4 regions of the Ensifer sp. M14 genome follow, and region 1 is predicted to be linked to each of the others. Evidence: riboswitches for the same ligand, from Rfam matches in the RefSeq annotation. Region 1 holds a riboswitch; each other region holds the start of a gene.
The links. Region 1 has a riboswitch for cobalamin ahead of BLJAPNOD_RS35565 (ABC transporter substrate-binding protein). Riboswitches for the same ligand answer to the same signal wherever they lie in the genome.
Positions count from the first base shown of each region.

Region 2: it holds a riboswitch for cobalamin, as region 1 does, so the genes downstream of both, BLJAPNOD_RS12060 (DUF1636 domain-containing protein) here and BLJAPNOD_RS35565 (ABC transporter substrate-binding protein) in region 1, are expected to answer to the same signal.
Region 3: it holds a riboswitch for cobalamin, as region 1 does, so the genes downstream of both, bluB (5,6-dimethylbenzimidazole synthase) here and BLJAPNOD_RS35565 (ABC transporter substrate-binding protein) in region 1, are expected to answer to the same signal.
Region 4: it holds a riboswitch for cobalamin, as region 1 does, so the genes downstream of both, cobU (bifunctional adenosylcobinamide kinase/adenosylcobinamide-phosphate guanylyltransferase) here and BLJAPNOD_RS35565 (ABC transporter substrate-binding protein) in region 1, are expected to answer to the same signal.

Region 1 is NZ_QJNR01000004.1:890,836-895,594, reverse strand. It holds gene typA (translational GTPase TypA) at 1-18, opposite strand, end outside; gene BLJAPNOD_RS04340 (alkaline phosphatase) at 220-1,782, opposite strand; cobalamin riboswitch at 2,003-2,248, shown strand; gene BLJAPNOD_RS35565 (ABC transporter substrate-binding protein) at 2,479-3,468, shown strand; gene BLJAPNOD_RS04335 (iron chelate uptake ABC transporter family permease subunit) at 3,522-4,493, shown strand; gene BLJAPNOD_RS04330 (ABC transporter ATP-binding protein) at 4,490-4,759, shown strand, end outside.
Region 2 is NZ_QJNR01000004.1:2,504,028-2,508,786, reverse strand. It holds gene BLJAPNOD_RS12075 (iron ABC transporter permease) at 1-180, opposite strand, end outside; gene BLJAPNOD_RS12070 (ABC transporter substrate-binding protein) at 352-1,305, opposite strand; gene BLJAPNOD_RS12065 (ABC transporter ATP-binding protein) at 1,302-2,108, opposite strand; gene BLJAPNOD_RS12060 (DUF1636 domain-containing protein) at 2,105-2,518, opposite strand; cobalamin riboswitch at 2,626-2,842, opposite strand; gene BLJAPNOD_RS12055 (hypothetical protein) at 3,129-3,323, shown strand; gene aspT (aspartate-alanine antiporter) at 3,623-4,759, shown strand, end outside.
Region 3 is NZ_QJNR01000004.1:2,756,213-2,760,971, forward strand. It holds gene BLJAPNOD_RS13290 (LacI family DNA-binding transcriptional regulator) at 1-189, opposite strand, end outside; gene BLJAPNOD_RS13295 (phytanoyl-CoA dioxygenase family protein) at 291-1,484, shown strand; gene BLJAPNOD_RS13300 (SDR family oxidoreductase) at 1,574-2,395, shown strand; cobalamin riboswitch at 2,473-2,682, shown strand; gene bluB (5,6-dimethylbenzimidazole synthase) at 2,727-3,518, shown strand; gene BLJAPNOD_RS13310 (DUF2865 domain-containing protein) at 3,427-4,491, opposite strand; gene BLJAPNOD_RS13315 (acyl-homoserine-lactone synthase) at 4,682-4,759, opposite strand, start outside.
Region 4 is NZ_QJNR01000004.1:2,577,521-2,582,279, reverse strand. It holds gene cobN (cobaltochelatase subunit CobN) at 1-293, opposite strand, end outside; gene cobW (cobalamin biosynthesis protein CobW) at 356-1,420, opposite strand; gene cobU (bifunctional adenosylcobinamide kinase/adenosylcobinamide-phosphate guanylyltransferase) at 1,424-1,948, opposite strand; cobalamin riboswitch at 2,086-2,538, opposite strand; gene BLJAPNOD_RS12420 (adenylate/guanylate cyclase domain-containing protein) at 2,750-4,759, shown strand, end outside.

The sequences.
Region 1 (4,759 bases):
GATGTTACGAATGCTCATTTTTCGTCTCGGAAGGTTTAGGGCACGCCCCAATGGGCCACGCCGCTTTTTCAATGGTCGGGCTCATACAGGTTTTTTTGCGATTGCGAAAGGGGGGCGCGCAAGAGAGACCGGCTCCGAAGTCCCGACGGGCCATGGGTTTGCAACCGGAAAGGGTCGCGCCAGCCGGGTTTGGAAAGGTATCAGCGAAAGCCAAAACGCTCATGCGACCGCGGCCGGATCGAGCGTCACGCGCCACAGTTCCTGGTCTTGGCGATCCATCAGGCGCACGGTCATCTGCCTGGTCTGGCCGTTGATATCGACGATCCCGAAGAACTGCAGCCCGGCGGATGGCGGCAGGTTGCTGTCGACGCCTCCGCCGGATGCCTTGATGAAGCGCACGTCCGGGCCGAACGTCATGTCCAGCTCCTTCGGACCATAGGTGCCGGAATGCAAAGGGCCGGAGACGAACTCCCAGAACGGCAGGAAATCCTTGAAGGCTGCGCGCGACGGGTCGTAGTGATGCGCAGCGGTGTAATGCACGTCCGCCGTCAGCCAGACGAGGTTGTCGATGGCATTGTCCCTGATGAAACGCAGCAGGTCTGCGAATTCGGTTTCGCGTCCGGTCGGCGGACCATTATCGCCGTTGGCGATGGCGTCGGAACCGCGCCTGTTGGCGTAGTCGTCCCAGACGACGAGGCCGATCGGCATGTCGCAGGCAATCACCTTCCAGACGGCCCGCGAGGCGGCCAGCTCCCGCTTCAGCCAGTCCGCCTGCCGCCAGCCGAAGAGGCCCTCATCGCCCTCCCCCTGATTGGGGCCGCGATAGGACCGGAGATCGACGAAGAAGACATCGAGCAGCGGCCCATAGGCGATCTTGCGGAAGATGCGGCCGGGCTGCGTCGGGACGTTGCGGATCGGTGTCATCTCGTGAAACGCCCGCGCGGCGCGGGCGGCATAGACCGAAACGTCCTTTTCCGGATAGCGCGGATCGTCGCGAAGATCCGTCGAGGCCGACCAGTTGTTCAGAACCTCATGATCGTCCCATTGATAGAAAGTCGGGCAGACGGCGTTGAGGTCGCGGACATGCTCATCGAGCAAATTGTACTTCCATTGGCCGCGATACTCCTCGAGCGTGCGCGCCACGTCGCGCTTCTCATGCGTCACCACCCGGTTCTTCCAGACGCCGCCGTCTCGCAGTGAGATTTCGTCGGGAATGGGGTTGTCGGCGTAGATCGTGTCGCCGGAATGGATGAAGAAGTCCGGCTCGTGCAGGCGCATGGTCGAATAGGTCTTCATGCCGACATCGTCGATGCCCCAGCCCTGGCCGGCGGTATCGCCGGACCAGACGAAGCGGATCGAGCGCTTGCGCAACGGCGCGGTGCGAAACCGGCCGATGACCGGCTCCGACACCCGGTTGACGTCATAAAGATCGGTCGCGGTGAAGCGATAGAAGATGTCCTGGTCGGGCAGGAGATTGTCGAGTGCGCATTTCACCGCGCAATCCGTCTGTGGTGTCGCCGTGAGGTCCGCGAGGCGAACCGGATCGGAAAAGCTCTCGGTCGTCGAATATTCAAGCGTCACCCGCGACGGCCTGTCGACCCGCGTCCACACCATGCCGGAGCGTGTGTCGACATCCCCCGACTGCACACCATGGATGAATTCCGGCCGGCCATAGCCACGGGCATAAAACGGCGTTGCAAGACCGGAGGACGCCACGAGGCCGGCGGCACCGGCAGACAGAAGGAATGAGCGGCGGGTGAGCGTGGTGAGGATTTCGGCCAAACAAGCCTCCGGTTCGAGCCTCGCGAACGCTGTGTTTCGCGTGCCGGACCTTTGGCCAGACTGATGTCAGCGGCTTAACAGCGGCATGAAACTATTTGAACGGTTTCGCGACATTTCGGTGAACACGGCACCGTGCCACGCTTTACGGTAACCCGCCCCGACACGAGCGTAGCCGTGCCTTTTCCGTCGCCTGTCGGGTTGACGCAACGCCGACCGGGCCACTAAGGGTAGCGTCGACGGTTCCCCGAAGGATGACTCCGACGGGGATTAATAGGGAACACGGTGAGGACGACCCAAAAGGGACCGAGACCGTGGCTGCCCCCGCAACTGTAAGCGGAATGCCGGACACCCCAGTGGCGCGACAGCGCGCCATGCCACTGCGATCGCGTCACACGCGTTGCGGGAAGGCAGGTGGAAAGCGCTCCATCCGCGAGCCAGGAGACCTGCCGTCAAGCAGAAGATCCAACGTCACGGGCGGGGTTGCCCGGAACAGGAGTTGTCCATGATCCGCATATCCGGCGGCTTTGCGCGCCCTATCCCCGTCCTTCTCGACGTTCGCGATCGATTGTCTCCCGAAAATCGCCCGGCCGACTGTCGCCGCTTCGGCTGACCCTTTGCAGCTCACGAGAAGAGAGAATTCCCTTGAAAGCCATTTTGAATGCCGTCGGGCGCCATTGCCCATCCCTAGCCGTTTCCGTGGCCCTGCTTCTGACCGTCGCTCCCTCGACCGCTCTTTCGGCCGCGACGAGCTACCCCCTGACCTTAAAGAATTGCGGCCAGGAGGTTACCTTTAAGGCGGCGCCGACGCGCACCGCCTCGATCGGTCAGAGCACCACGGAAATTCTTTATCTTCTTGGCCTGGCAGACAAGGTCGTCGGCACCGCCGTGTGGATCGGCCCTGTTATCGACGGCTACGAGGACGTCAACAGCAAGGTGCCGCGGCTTGCCGACAACGACCCGAGTTTCGAAAGCGTCGTCGCCACCAAGCCGGATCTGGTGACCGCACAGTTCCAGTGGCATGTCGGGCCGGAAGGCATCGTCGCCACGCCGAAGCAGTTCGCCGAACTGTCGATCCCCGTCTATGTCTCTCCTGCCGATTGCGCCGCCAAGGACAATTCGGCCGGCGGCGACGGCGTGCGCCACAATGCCTTTTCGATGGACCTGATCTACCAGGAGATCGCTGAGCTCGCCGAGATCTTCGACGTGCAGGATCGAGGCGAAGCGCTGATCGCCAAGCTGAAGGCGCGCGAGGACGCCGCCCGCGGCAAGATCGCCAGTGCCGACGGCAAGCTGTCGGCGATCTTCTGGTTCTCCAGCGCCGAGATGGACATCGACCCCTATGTCGCCGGCACCAATGGCGCGCCCGGCTACATCCTGTCGGCGCTCGGCATCAAGAATGTCGTCTCGACCGAAGAGGAATGGCCGACCATCGGCTGGGAGACCATCGCCAAGGCCGACCCGAAGATCGTGGTCATCGGCAAGATGGATCGACGCCGCTTCCCGGCCGACGATTGGGAGCTGAAGATGAAGTTCCTGAAGTCCGACCCGGTCACCAGCCTGATGCCGGCGGTCAAGGCCGACCATATCGTCGTCATGGACGCACAGGCGATGAACCCGACGATCCGCACGATCGAGGGCATCGAGGTGCTTGCCGACGCGGTCGAAAAAGCCGGCCTGGCGAAGTGAGGTTTAGGCCTCTTTCGATCAATCGAACGGGCGCCGTCCTGACGGCGCTCGCAATGCTTTTCCTGGCGCTGGCGCTCGGAGCCGCCATCGGCGAAACCGCCATTCCGCTCGACGTCGTCGGCAAGACCGTCGCCAACCGTTTGTGGGGTGCCGGTTACCCGCTCGATGCGATCGACGAGGGCATCATCTGGAACTACCGCCTCAGCCGCGCGGTGGTGGCCGCCTGCTGCGGGGCGGCACTTTCGCTCTGCGGCGTGGTGCTGCAGGCATTGCTCCGCAATTCCCTGGCCGACCCCTATATCCTCGGCATTTCCGCCGGCGCATCGACCGGTGCCGTCGCCGTCGCCATTCTCGGCATCGGCGCGGGCATGCTGACGCTGTCGCTCGGCGCCTTCTTCGGCGCGGTCTTCGCCTTCGCGCTGGTCTCGCTGCTGGCGCTCCGAGCCGGTCGCGGCACCGGCGCCATCATTCTCGCAGGCGTCGCCGGCTCGCAGCTCTTCAACGCGCTCACCTCCTTCATCGTCACCAAATCGGCCAATGCCGAGCAGGCCCGCGGCATCATGTTCTGGCTGCTCGGCAATCTCTCGGGCGTGCGCTGGCCGGATGTGGCGCTGGCGCTGCCGGTGGCGCTCGGCGGCCTTCTCGTCTGCCTCTGGCACGCCCGCGCGCTCGACGCCTTCACCTTCGGTGCGGAATCGGCGGCCTCGCTCGGCATCCCGGTGAAGCGCATCTATGTCACCCTGATTTCGGCAACCGCGCTGATGACGGCGGTGATGGTCAGCATCGTCGGCTCCATCGGCTTCGTCGGCCTGGTCATCCCGCACGCGGCGCGCTTCCTGGTCGGCGTGCGCCACGGCCTTCTACTGCCGGCAGCCGCGCTTACCGGGGCGATCTTCATGATCGCGGCCGATATATTGTCGCGGGTCATCATTCCCGGTCAGGTGCTGCCGATCGGCGTGATCACCGCCCTCGTCGGCGCCCCGGCCTTCGCCCTCATCCTCAGCCGCGGGAGGGCCGCGTCATGACACTCAAGGCCGAAACTGTCTCCTGGTCGGCTGGCGGCCGGCTGATCGTCGATGCCGTCGATCTTGAGGTCATGCCGGGTGAATTCCTCGGGATCATCGGTCCGAACGGATCCGGCAAGACCAGCCTGATCTCGCTGCTCGCCGGCATTCACCCGCCGAAATCCGGCATCGTCAGTCTCGAAGGCCGCCCGCTTGCTCAAGCCCGCCGGCGCGATATCGCCCAACGCATTGCTCTGGTCGAACAGCAGGCGGAAACCACCGAACGC
Region 2 (4,759 bases), 1.6 Mb from region 1:
CCAGACGATGCTTTCACGGCCCGCCGACCAGATGACCTCGACGCTGCCGGGCGACAGCTTCGCAGCGATGATCGACCAGACGGTCGAAACCGGGATCGGTGCCGAGCCGAGCGAGACGGCGGCAGTGATCGTCAGGCACAAGAGCAGCAGCGCCGCGAGAATGGCGGTCGTGGTTTTCACAGTCCGTCCCTGGTCCGAGGTTATGAGGGGTTGGAAGCACGCCGCCAGGCGCGCTTCCGCTACGGCGTCGCGCGTCGGACATGACACGCCACGCGCGTTGCAAGACTTCAAGATCACGGCATAGGTCCTTGAATTCATGTCGATCCAAGGAAATGTGCCGCGGATCTCCGGTTACATTGCCTGGTCGTGAAACGCCTTGGCGAGGCGCGCAATGGCATCGATGTTGCGCGGACCTGGCGTCGCCTCAACATAATCGAGCACCACGAAACGGTCATTCTTGACGGCATCGATGTTCTTGAAGGCCGGGTTGTCCTTCATGAAGGCGATCTTCTGCTCGGCGGTGACCTCGCCATAGTTGACGATCACCACCACCTCGGGGTTCTTGTCGATCACCGGCTCCCAGGAAATCTCGGTCCAGCTCTTCTCGACGTCGTCCATGACGTTGACGCCGCCGGCCGCCTCGATCATTGCCGTCGGAATGCCGAACCGGCCAGACGTAAACGGCTTCTCCTCGCCGGAATCATAGACGAAGACACGCGTCGGGCGCTCGATCGCCCCGACAGCCGCCGTGATCTTGTCGAGGTCGCGGCGATAGCCGTCGACGAGCGCCTTGGCCTGGTCCTCGACACCGAAGATCAGCCCGAGATTAAGCAGATCGACGAACATGTCGTCCATCGTAGGCTTATCCTTGGCCATGATGTGGATGCAGGATTCGGTCAGCTCGTAGACGTTGATCTTGAAGGGGGCGAGCGTTTCCGGCGTCACCTCGCCGCCCACCTTCATGCCGTAGTTCCAGCCGGCGAAATAGAAGTCGGCGTCGGCATTGAGCAGCACTTCCTTGGTCGGATACTTTTCCGAAAGCTCCGGCAGCGCCTGGACGCCTTCGCGCAGCTTTTCATCCAGCGTCTTCCAGCCGGAGACGCCGGTATAGCCGACCATGCGGTCCTGCAGCTTCAGGGCCAGCATCATTTCGGTGAGATTGACGTCGTTGGAGACGGCGCGCCTGGGTGCTGCATCGAAGGTCACGTCGCGGTTGCAGCTCTTGACGGTGACGGGATAGGCAAGCGCCGGCGTTGCCGCCAGAACCATGAGGGCAAAGGCGGAATGGGCAATGAAGGTCTTCATGAAATCAGGTCCTGTCGAGCGAGTGAAAAGGAAAAACGTGCGCCGCTGGAAACGGCATTGTTGTGGGCCGTGGCGGTAACGCCGAAGGCGGCGGAAAGCGCCTGCGGATTGAGCACCTCTTCGGGCGGACCGAAGGCCGTCATGCGGCCCTCCGTCAGGATCGCCACATCGGTGGCGAACTCGGCCGCCAGGTTGATGTCGTGCAGCGTGGCGACGATCGTCAGTTGCAGCGTCTGCAGCAAATCGAGGATTTCGAGCTGGTGACGGATATCGAGATGGTTGGTCGGCTCGTCCAGGATGATGATGCGCGGCTGCTGCGCGAGCGCCCGGGCAATCAGCACCCGCTGCTTCTCGCCGCCTGACAGCGTGGAGAACTGCCGCCCGGCAAGATGAGTGAGATCGAGATGCTCGAGCGCATGCGCCACGGTTTCGCGATCCCTCGCGGTCCAGCCACTCATGCCCTCGCGCCTTGGAATGCGGCCCATCATCACCACGTCGCGCACGCTGAAGGGAAAATCGCTGGGCATCTCCTGCAGCACGACGGCAATGATCCTGGCCGCCTCGCGCGCCGTCATCGCCCAGATATCGACCCCATCGACCTCGATCGTGCCCGCCGTCGGCTGGGCGGAGCGATAGAGGCAGCGCAGCAGCGATGTCTTGCCGGCACCGTTCGGGCCGAGAATGGCAAGCCTGCTACCGGGCGCAATGGCGAAGTCGACCTCGCGAACCAGCCGCAGATCCGGGCGCGGTCCCCAGTCCAGGGCGCGGACACGAAGGCCGGCCCCTGTCGCGGTGCAGCTCATTGGAAATGCCCGCCGATGTCTTCGGAGACGAGCAGCGCTGCCGGAATGCGCGCCAGCGTCTTGGCGCTCAGCCCGCGCGGCCGCTCGGCCGCCCGCGTCATGCCGTCGCCTCTTTCGGCATAGGTCGTCGCAAAGGAGACGAGATCGTCGATGTCTTCCTCAGGCGAAATATCGCCGAAGAGATAGGTCGCCTTTCCGGTTGCCTGGAAAGCGATGGTGCAAGGCCTGGTGCAGGCCGCCATGCAGACCGTGCCGGCGATGGAGAAATCCCGGTCGAGCGGCGCGCCGAGGGCCGCGATGCTGCGGTTCAGCCGCTGGATCAGATCCGCTCCCGGACGGCACGGGCCGCCGGTAAAACGGCAATCGGTGCAGACCGTTATCTTGTGCTGTCGGGAAACCGGATTGGCCATGTCTCTTCTCCGCCGGATTGGGCCGGAGAGAATGTGGCAAAGCGATGTGATGACGGATGACCGTCGCGCAAAAACCAGTTCTTTTCCATCGGAACACCCCGTCCGTTGTGGTTGATCGGTTCGATGGCAGGTCTCCTGGCTCGCGGGTCGTTGCGCATCCACGTCTTCCCGGCAGATCGCCAGTGACAGGGTGTGAATGCGCTTTCCGCTCACAGTTGCGGGGGCAGCCACGGTTTCGGCCCCATTTGGGTCGTCCGCTCCGTGTTCCCTTTTCAGCCGCTTGCGCATTATCGCGCTCGCAGCACCATCAAAGCCTTCGTCGCACACTTCGACGGAGGTGACAACCGGCGGAAGAGGTCGGCCATGGCCTATCAACATGCGGCATATTTTCATGAGGGTTAGTTATGTAATACCATTACGGATCGCAAGCGAAAATATCCGTGCACAGGCCGTTATGTATCATGGCCGGCAACGCCACGACTGACCGCGCACAACGCTCGAGCGCAATGATCAGGAAGATGGCTGGCAAAGACCCGTGTGCGCTATTACCTCCAACGTAGAGAAATGCGCTTTTGGCGGACACCCGACCCGAACGCCGACAGGGAAAACGATGCGCAGGCTGTTTGCGACCGTGGTGAAATGTGCCTGGGTTGTTTCGACCGTCCTTGGCGGAACCGCCTTCGGCGCATTCTACGGCTGGCAACGGCACGGATTGGTGGGCGCGATTGCACTTGGCTTCGTCGGCTTCGTTGCCGGCGCATTCCGTGCCAACTCACCGCGGTTGCTTTTGGAACTGCTGACCTGAACGATCGCTGACAGCGTCGGCCACCCAGCCCCTCCCATGCCTCGTCCCACGAGCCGGCGGGCCCTGCCGCCCGCCGGTAACCTCATCCGTTACTGTTACGTACTTGAAGGCAGCCACAATCAGTGATGTGCTTTCTGACGAAGCAATCGCGCCGTTCAGCCGATGCGCACCGACTTACATCGATCTCGCCCACATTTCGGGTGCCTGCGACAGAAATTTCCATGCGGCGGAGTATCCGGCCTGCCCGCGCAAGTCCCGAACGTCAGTCATGGCAAATCAGCTTTCTGAAGGGGATCATAGTGAATCCAATAGATTTTTTCGTTGAGACGCTGCGAACCTATCCTCCTGTCGCCGTCTTTCTGGCCCTCGGCATCGGTTTCCTGATCGGCCCGATCAAGATCGCCGGCTTCAACCTTGGAAACGTCACCGCCACGCTTCTCGCGGGCGTCGTCATCGGCCAGTTGGGCATCCAGGTTTCAGGCGATCTGAAGTCGACTTTGTTTCTGATCTTCCTGTTTGCCGTCGGTTACGGCGTCGGTCCCCAGTTCGTGCGCGGCCTCAGCACGGATGGGCCCAAGCAGATCCTCTTTGCCCTGTCGGTCCTGGTGCTGTGCCTGATCGTCCCGTATCTGTGCGCGCTCGTCGCCGGGCTGCCGCTTGGTTATGGCGCCGGCATGTATGCCGGGTCACAGACGATCTCGGCGGCCATCGGCGTTGCCAGCGACCAGATCAACGCGATGGGCATGACCCCGGAGCAGGCCAAGACCTACACCGACCAGATTCCGATCGCCTATGCCGTGACCTATATCTGGGGCACCATCGGCTCGGCGATCATCCTGGCGCAGCTCGGGCCCAGGCTTCTCGGCATCGATCTGCCGGCCGCCTGCAGGGAATATGAGGCAAAGCTCGGCGGCGGCACGGTCAGTACCGAACCCGGGATCACCCGCGCCTACCACGATTTCGGCCTCAGGGCCTATCGTATCGACGAGGCGAGCGGGCTCACCGGCACGCCGGTCAGGAATCTGCTGCCCGGCATCCGAGTCTTCGTCGAACGGTTGCGTCGCGGCACCCAGATCATCGAGGCGGATGGCAACACAGTGCTGCAGCCAGGCGACATCGTCGCCTTCTCAGGCAGACGCGCCTTGCTCGTCGAGCACCTGGATTCCAAGCTCGTCGAGGTCGAAGACAAGGAATTGCTGAACGCCGAAGCCGAGATCCTTGACGTCTACGTGACCAACAAGGCGCTCGCCGGCAGGACACTTGCCGATGTCAGCAACGAAGATTGGGCGCGTGGCGTCTATGCCCGCAAGATCGTGCGCTCGCTGGTCGAGATCCCGGTCCTGCCCGGCACGACGGTCGAGCGCGGCGATATCGTCACGATCGGCGGCGCCAAGCGACACGTCGAAGCGGCGATCAAGGCACTCGGCTTTGCCGAT
Region 3 (4,759 bases), 1.9 Mb from region 1:
GTCGATCGTCCGTTTCTGGCCCTGAAGCTCCAATCCGGATTGTTGCTTTTCCAGCTCACGAATGGCGGCTTTCACCCGCATTTCGGTCTGCTGGCGTACGCCCGAACGCCCGTTCAGGACGCGATCGACCGTCGCGGTGCTGAGCCCGGCCTGAAAGGCGATGTCCTTGACCAGAAACGGGTGAGCCAACGCGCGATCCTTCCTGATGGTTTTTTGATGGATTCCTGCTCTATATCACGTTCTGACGGCGCCTATAGTCGGGACATGGAAGGTTTCTGAGGAGGAACGACATGAAGACCGACAACACTGTGCGCCAGCGCCTCGACCGCGTCTGGCTGAGCGAAGATGCCTGTGACATCGACGTGTTCAGGGCCGAAGTGGAGCGCCAGACGAACCTTGCGGACTATCCGCATGCGCTTGCCTGTGAGAAGAACGTGCTGATCTATGACAGCGCCAGCCTGGTTTCCGCCTGCTCGACCCCTGATGGGCGCCGCGCCGCCCTGGCCGAAATCTGCGAGGCGCTTGCGACCGGGCCTGGTGTGGCCGTGTTCAAGCACGCCTATGCCGATACATCGGTCATCGATGCCGCCAGCGGCATTTTCAACGCCATCATCGAAGACCAGCACCGCAGCAACAGCGGTGGCGGCGACCATTTCGCCAAGCCCGGCGCCAACGACCGCATCTGGAATTCGCTTGAAAAGCACTGCCTGAAAAACCCGGAGAATTTCGCGGCCTATTATGCGAACGCCATCATCGCGCTCGTCAGCGAAGCCTGGCTTGGTCCGAATTACCAGATGACCGCGCAGGTCAATCGGGTCAATCCGGGCGGCGCGTCGCAGGCTGCCCACCGCGACTACCATCTTGGCTTTCAGACATCTGATGTCATCGAGCAGTATCCGGCCCACGTGCACCGACTGTCACCGGTGCTGACGTTGCAGGGTGCAGTTGCCCATTGCGACATGCCGCTCGAAAGCGGCCCGACACTCTTCCTTCCCTATAGCCAGACCTATGTACCCGGCTATCTCGCGCTGAAGCGCCCGGAATTCCGCGCCTATTTCGATGAGCGTCATGTGCAGTTGCCGCTCGAAAAAGGCGATGTCGTTTTCTTCAATCCGGCGCTGTTTCATGCCGCCGGCAGCAACCGCTCGGTCGATATCAAGCGCGTCGCCAATCTGTTGCAGGTGTCTTCGGCCTTCGGGCGGGCGATGGAGACGGTCGATCGCGTAAAGATGAGCGCAGCACTGTATCCGGCACTGACTGCCCTTACGGCATCCGGCACGCTGTCGGCTGGGGAAGCCGCCAATGCGATTGCCTCCTGTGCCGAGGGGTATTCTTTCCCGACCAATCTCGATCGCGATCCCCCGATCGGTGGCCTCGCGCCGAAGACCCAGGCACAGCTGATGCATGAGGCGCTTGCGGGCGGATGGAGCGCCGCGGATTTCAGCAAAGCGCTTGACGCGCAGACACAGCGCAAGCTGAGCTGAACGGCAGATATCGATATGTCAGGTCCCCGGCGCCTGCGGCGGGGACCATTGCCTGTCTTCACGCCAACTTCATTCCCGGGAGGAATTTCATGACCGAACAATACGCCCGTCTCGACGGCAAGATCGCCGTCGTCACCGGCGGCACGCAGGGGCTCGGCGCGACGATTGCCGGCCTGTTTGCCGAGCGCGGAGCTGAAGGCATCGTCATCTGCGGACGCAACGTTGCCAAGGGCGAGGCGAAGGCCGCTGAGATCCGCAAGGCGAGCGGCGCGCAGGTGCTTTATGTCGAGGCGGATCTCGAAAAGGTCGGGGATGCGCGCAAGGTCGTCAGCGCCTGCGATGCCACCTTCGGTCGCGTCGATGCACTGGTCAATGCGGCCGCAATCACCGACCGCGGCACCATTCTCGACACCAGCCCCGAACTCTTCGACAGGATGTTCGCCATCAATGTGCGTGCACCGTTTTTCCTGATGCAGGAGGCGGTCAAGGTGATGCGAAGGGAGGGCACACAGGGCACGATCGTCAATATCGGTTCGATGTCGGCGATGGCGGGCCAGCCGTTCATTGCGGCCTACTGCTCGTCCAAGGGTGCGCTGGAGACGCTGACCAAGAATACCGCCTATGCCCTTTTGCGCAACCGCATTCGCGTCAACGGCCTCAATATCGGCTGGATGGCCTCCGAGGGCGAAGACCGCATCCAGCGCGAGTTTCATGGTGCTGCAGCCGACTGGCTGGAAAAGGCGGCCGCCAGCCAGCCCTTCGGCCGGCTTGTCGACCCTAAGGAAGTCGCGCGTGCCTGCGCTTATCTCTCCTCAAACGAATCCGGCCTGATGACGGGGTCGGTCATCTGCTTCGACCAGTCGGTCTGGGGCGGCTATGACGGCTCGCCGCATCCGGTGGCGGCGCTCTGAAATCTGAGCCTGTCGTGTGGTGCTGTGGAGTGGCGAGCAAGTGACATCGCGCTTGCTTGTCATTCCCCATGGGCTGTGTCCTTATGCGACCGTCAGGTGCCCGCGACGCGGGAGAATCGGGAATCCGGTGTCATTCCGGAACGTGCCCAACGCTGTGACGGGGACGGTTTCGTCTGTGGATCTTGAATTCTCTCAAGATCTTGCCACTGGATCTTCATTCGATCTGGGAAGGTGAGGCGGCCGGTTGATCCGAAGTCAGAAGACCGGCCTGGCAAGATAGACCGAACCCCGCGCGGACGGCGGAAGGTTGTGCATTGTTGGGGATCGAACGATGCTGACTGACGCGAAGGGCGGCCTTGCGGCTGCAGAAGCCTTTTCATTTGACGAGCGCGAAGCCGTCTATCGTGCCATCGAGACCCGTCGCGACGTGCGGGATCAGTTCCTGCCCGACCCCTTGCCGGACGATCTGGTGATGCGCCTGCTCAATGCCGCGCACCGGGCGCCATCGGTGGGGTTCATGCAGCCATGGAATTTTGTTCTGGTCCGGCAACCGGAAACGCGCGAGAGGGTTTGGCAGGCTTTTGCCCGGGCCAATGACGAAGCCGTCTTGATGTTCGATGGTGATCAGCGGTCGAAATACCGTTCGCTGAAACTGGAGGGTATCCGCAAGGCACCCTTGAGCATCTGCGTCACCTGTGATCGCACGCGTGGCGGCTCAGTCGTTCTCGGGCGCACCCACAATCCCGACATGGATGTCTATTCCACCGTTTGCGCCGTCCAGAACCTCTGGCTTGCCGCGCGCGCCGAAGGCGTTGGCGTCGGCTGGGTCAGTATCTTTCATGAACACGAGATCAAGGCGATCCTCGGCATACCCGACCATGTCGTGATCGTTGCCTGGCTTTGCCTGGGCTATGTCGACCGCCTCTATCAGGAGCCGGAGCTGGCGGTGAAGGGCTGGCGCCAGCGGCTGCCTTTGGAGGACCTTGTCTTCGAGGAGGGCTGGGGAACAGGCCGGAAGGCAGACGCCGTGATCAGTTGTTCTGAACCGGCTGGTACCCTGGGCCCTTTGGATGACGAAGATCGATCGACGTCTCCTCCTGGGGAAGGAACGTCGGGCCGATGACGCGCACCTTGCTCTTGGCGGGATCGTAAGGGCGCTCTTCAGCGGCCGCGGCCGCCTTTGCGGCCGGGGCTGCCGCCTCCTTCTTGCCTTCGATGACGATGATCGACGACTGGTTGTCGCCGGCATTGGGTGTGGTCGCGGCCGTCTTCGGGATCTGGCAACCGCAAATACCGGGCGTGCCGACGCCACGTGTCCTGTAGGCAAAAGCGTTCGGCAGTTCGGTGTAGGGGCGTCCTGTCGAGGCGGAGACCATCTGGTCGCTCTCCTCGGTCGCAAGCTCGTGGAAGAAGAGTTCCGTTTCGGCGCCCGGGCAGCGGGCACGACAGGCCTGTTCATCGCGGGCAAAGTCCGCAGGACTGGCCTCGGACGAGATCGGGAAGAAGGCACCATCGCAGGTGCGCACGCACATGGTGCGAAGCGTGCCGGAATAGACGCCGCTTTCCGCCGGGTAGGGGCTCATACCATCATCGCGCAGCAACGGACCGTAGGATTCCTCCGGCGGCAGATCTCGCAGGATGTTGCGATGCGTCTCGGGTTCGTCCGGGTCGGCGCTGGCGAACTCCTCGCGGTCGCCGTAGCAGCCGTTGATTTCGAGAGCGGCCAGGATGCGCCGACGCGTGTCGTCGCCGTTGCCGGAGATCAGCTGCTGGCGCTCCGACTTGAGGATATCGAGATTGTCTTCCATCTCGGCGATCAGGCTGTTGATATCGGCGCAGATATCCGGGTCGCCGCCGTTGAACACGACGACGCTGCCGGTGCCGCAGCCGGCACGGCGGCGATCGTTGCGCGCCCGCCGCAGTTCGATGTTCTGCCTCGAAATTGCGCTCGCGTAATCGCGCGTATCGGCAGTGGTGGCGAACGACGCGGGCAGTTCGGCAAGCTTTGTGTTCAGGCGGTCGCACACGCTGGAGGCCAGCGCCGGATCGGCAAGAACCAGAAGCAGCGGCAAAGTCGCCGCCGCAAGGGTTTTCATGTTCCGGAACAAGGGCGAACGTCCATTCCTGCAACCGGGCGGGCGCCACCCTTGTTGTCCGGGATCGGTCGCCGTCGGCATTTCCTGTTTCAGCCCTATCATAAGGCTTGTCACTGCGTGTGCAACGACAAGCCTCGCATTGCGTTAACAGCTGCGTCCTCTCGGTCGAATGGACGGTGCCGATCCGATGTCAGGCGGCGCGCGCCGTTTCCAGCGACATCGGTCGTTCGAGAACCGTGCCTTCGATCGCGGCGACTGCCTTCATGGC
Region 4 (4,759 bases), 1.7 Mb from region 1:
GCTTCCAGCACATAGCGGAAATAGCTGGCGCCACCGAGCGGCCGGACCACGATGAGCTTGGCATGCCGTGCGGTGCGCTCGACGTAAGTGTCGACCGACATTGGATGCATCAGGTTCATCAGGCTGGCGATACGCAGGCTTGATCCCTCGTTGCGGCGGCCATGGGCCGCAGCGATCGAGGAAAGCTCGGTGTCGGCGGCAGACAGGAAAAGCACGTCGGCCGGCGTTTGCCCCAGATCGATCGCTTCGTTGCCGTCGGCGATCGTTCCTTTCTGGGCGAGAAGCAGATGCATTGTTCTGTCCGTTCAAGCACTTCCAGGAAAACGCTTTCCCGGAAGTGCGTTGCTTCAAGGAGTTAGACGAGCGCGGTGATGGCAGCGCGCACCGCAGCTTCGTCCATGTCGTGCAGGCCGATGACGACGAGGCGCGTGCCGCGCTTTTCGCCGGCCGCCCAGGCACGGTCGTAGTACTGGTCGATGCGGGCGCCGACAGCCTGGATCAACAGACGCATCGGCTTGCCGGGCACGTCGGCAAAGCCCTTGAGGCGCAGCACGTCATGCTCTGCGATCACGCCCTTGAGGCGATCGACGAAGGCGGCCGGATCGGCAATCGCGCCGAGCTCGACGACGAAGCTATCGAACTCGTCGTGAGAGTGCTCCTCGCCGGCCTCATGCTCCATCTCGTGGTGCGACTTGCGGTTGGCGATATCGCTTTCCGTGCCGACGCCGAGACCGAGCAGGATGGCGGCAGCCACTTCGCCGTTCTTGGCTTCGATCATCGTCGGCTTGCGGCTGGTGCGCGAAGCGACCTCTTCGCGCACGGCCTTCAGGCCCGACGCGTCGATCAGGTCGGTCTTGTTGAGAACGATCAGGTCGGCAGCGGTCAACTGGTCCTCGAACAGTTCCTCGATCGGGCTTTCGTGGTCGAGATTGTCGTCCTCGACCCGCAGTGCATCGACCTTGTCGTGGTCGTCGGCAAAACGACCGGCGGCAACGGCGGCGCTGTCAACCACGGTGACGACGCCGTCGACGGTCACTTCGCTGCGGATATCCGGCCAGTTGAAGGCGGCGATCAGCGGCTGCGGCAAGGCGAGACCCGAGGTTTCTATGATGATGTGATCGGGACGGTTTTCGCGCTCGAGCAGCTTGGTCATCGTCGGGATGAAATCATCGGCAACCGTGCAGCAGATGCAGCCGTTGGTGAGCTCGATGATGTCGTCTTCCGAGCAGGCTTCCGCACCGCAGCCCTTCAGGACGTCGCCGTCGACGCCGAGATCGCCGAACTCGTTGATAATAAGCGCAATGCGCTTGCCGTCGGCGTTCTGCAACAGGTTGCGGATCATCGTCGTCTTGCCGGCACCGAGGAAGCCGGTGATGACGGTCGCCGGGATCTTGCCCTGGTTGGCTCTGGCAGTGGTCATGGATCAACCCTTCATTTTCAGCGGCAATCCGGCCGCGACAAAGTAAACTTCCGCGGATTTCTCCGCAACGATCTGGTGAAGCCGGCCGGCATGATCGCGGAAATCGCGAGCCATGCGGTTCTCGGGCACGATGCCGAGGCCGACTTCGTTGGAAACAAGGATGAGGCGCGCCTGGGCCTCAGGCAGAAACGCGGCAAGGGCAGAAAACTCCGCCGCCATGTCGCGTCCTTCCATCATCAGGTTGGTGACCCACAGGGTCAGGCAGTCGACGAGGACCACGCGCTGTTCGTCGTCGATGCGTGTCAGCAGCGAAACGAGATCGAGCGGCTCTTCATGCGTCGTCCAGCCTTCGCCACGCCTCTGCCGGTGATGGTCGATGCGCTCGCGCATCTCGTCGTCCCAGGCGCGCCCGGTGGCGACATAGTGCATGCCGAGCCCCGAGGCTTCGACGAGCCTTTCGGAAAAGCTGGACTTGCCGGAACGGGCGCCGCCGAGGACCAGAACAGGGCCGGCATGGGGAATGGTCATGTGCGTTGCCGCCTCACGCGCCTGGTCGCAAGTTCGAGCGGCAACAGGATTTCACCGCGCCAGAGGCGCGTTCGGAAAACGATCGATGAGCCAAGACAACCTCCGTGATGGCGTGGGAAGCGGGCTTCCCGTCGGGCGGAATGCCCCTGTCGGACGGCAGGTCTCCTGGCTCACGGCGTCACGGACCCACGGCATTGCCTCGCGCGATAACGCGAAACGCGATGCCAGGGCCCGAACGGCCCGCCTCACCTTCCCGGCGCTTTCCGGTGCCACAGCGAACCTTTGCGCGTCTCCGACGCGCGGCGCTGTGGGCGGTTTCGTGAAAGGCGGACGATTCGTAGAAGAAGAGGCGTCCAACCCGGCTGATCACGAAGCCACGCCAGTGGCTTTTCCGGCTGAGTTCCAAACCGCCTGCGATCGCACCATGCGATCCAAAGCCGGCCGTCCTTCAGCCCGATGGCGAACCCTGACCGTTCTACAGTCGCGGGGTCGGCTGCGATAAGGATGCCCGATTTGGGTCCACCCGTCACATTCCCAATTATTCCCCCGCATCGCCACGATCCGGGGAAACCATCCAACGTCCGATGATTAGGAAGCGGGCAGTGCAAAGTCAATCGACGCGTGCGACACCTCCCCGGCCGAATTGCGCCGCGCGACGATTTGCCGGGCGCGGAGTACCGCAGGCCGCCAGTTCTCGTCACAGAGCACAAGCGATGCACCACGGCGGCGAACTTCATTTTAGCGATTGCAGATAATGCGATAAACTAGCCCAAAAAGAGGGTTCGGTTATCCGGAAGGCAAATGGAACGCAGGCTCGCCGCCGTGATGATTGCCGACGTTTCCGGCTATGGACTGCTCACCCAGGCCGACGAGGAGGGTACGTGTGCCCGCTTTCAGGCCGATCTGCACAACCTGTTCGAACAAAGGATCGCTGCGCACCGTGGGCGGTTGATCAAGACCATGGGCGATGGGTTGCTGGTCGAGTTCGTGAGTGTCGTCGAGGCGGTCCGTTGTGCGGTGGAGGTCCAGCGCGCGAAATCCGAAAGCCGAGGATCCGATGAGGGTCGACTGGAATTCCGCATCGGCATCAATCTTGGCGATGTCATCGTTGACGGCGACGACATTCAGGGCGATGGCGTCATCATTGCCGAGCGCCTGCAGAGCATCGCCGAACCGGGTGGGATCGTCATCTCCGGCACCGCCTACGACCAGGTCGAAAAGCACCTCGATGTCCGTTTCGTCTTTCTCGGCGAACAACGCCTGAAGCATATCGAAAGGCCGGTGCGGGCTTACAGTCTGGAGCTGAACGAAACTCGCGCCGGCGGCGCAAAGGTCGCAGCGCACAGCACGAGGCGCTGGGCGGCACTTGTTGCATCTGCTGTCGTGCTCGGCGCAGCCAGTGGTGTCGTCTGGTGGCAGCCGTGGGAACCGCCTGCGGAAACGGCCCAGGTCCAGCCATCGAACCTGACCGTGCCGGACAAACCGTCGATAGCAGTGCTTCCGTTTGCCAATGTGAGCGACGATCCCAGGCAGGAGTATTTCGCCGATGGCATGACCGACGGCCTCGTCACCGAACTGGCCCAGGTATCCGGCTTGTTCGTTATCGCGCGCAACTCGACCTTCACCTACAAGAACAAGCCAGTGACACCCGGGCAGGTGTCCAAGGAACTCGGGGTCAGATACGTCCTCGAAGGCAGTGTGCAGCGGGCCGGAGAGCAGCTGCGGATCAATGCCCAGCTGATCGATTCTCTCGATGGCGGCCACGTTTGGGCCGGAACGTTCGACGGCTCGCTTTCCGATGTCTTTGCGCTGCAGGACAACGTGATGCGCGGCATTGCCGATGCGCTTGCGCTTCGGCTGAACCCTGACGAGCAGATGGCCTTGGGGCGCAAGGAAACGATGGTGCCGGCAGCTTTCGATGCGTTCCTGCGCGGCTGGGAGCATCACCGACGCACGACCCCCGAGGATTTTGCAAAGGCAGTGCCTTTCTTCGAGCAGGCGATTGCGCTCGATCCTGCCTATGGGCGCGCTTATGCCGCCGCCGCCATGGTCTACGCGCGCATCTGCATGTGGCGCTGGCATTATCAGCTGGGCATCTCGCGGACCGAAGCGAGAGCCAGGGCGACGCAATATCTGCGCACCGCGCAGAAACACAAAACAGCGCTGGCCTACCAGGCGGCCGCTCTCCTTTCCGAAGCGGACTGGCAGCATGCCGACGCGCTAACCCAACTCAAGGAAGCGATCGCGCTCGAACCCGGCGATAGCTGGAGCTACGCGCTGACGGCCTTCGTCCTTACCTCCGTCGGCCGCCCGGCGGAGGCCCTGCCCTATATCCGCACGGCCATGCGCCTCGATCCGCACTCCCCGTCCTTCTTCATTTACGTCCTTGGACTGACGCACTTCAGCCTGGAGGATTTCGAGGCGGCAGCGGCAGCAACAAAGCGCAGCATCGAACTCAATCCGCAGGATGACGGCTCGTTCCTTCTTCTTGCCGCCGCTTCCGGGCACCTCGGTCGCCGCGTGGAGGCGCAGGCGGCCATCACCCGTTTCAACGCGCTTCGCCTCGCACGCGGCGGCACTGCGGCCAGCATCGCGACCAGCCCACCCCTGGACCTGGCAAGGCAGGAGGACAGCGAGCGTTTCTACCGGGGGCTGCGGCTGGCGGGCCTACCCGAGACCTTGATGAACACCGACTTCATCGCCGCAAACAGGCTGCAAGCCGACGAAGCCCGTTCGCTCCTCCTGGGGCATCGGCTGCATGGACGCATGCTGGATTCTGGCGAGGAACACGAGGCTGTGATTTCAACCGGG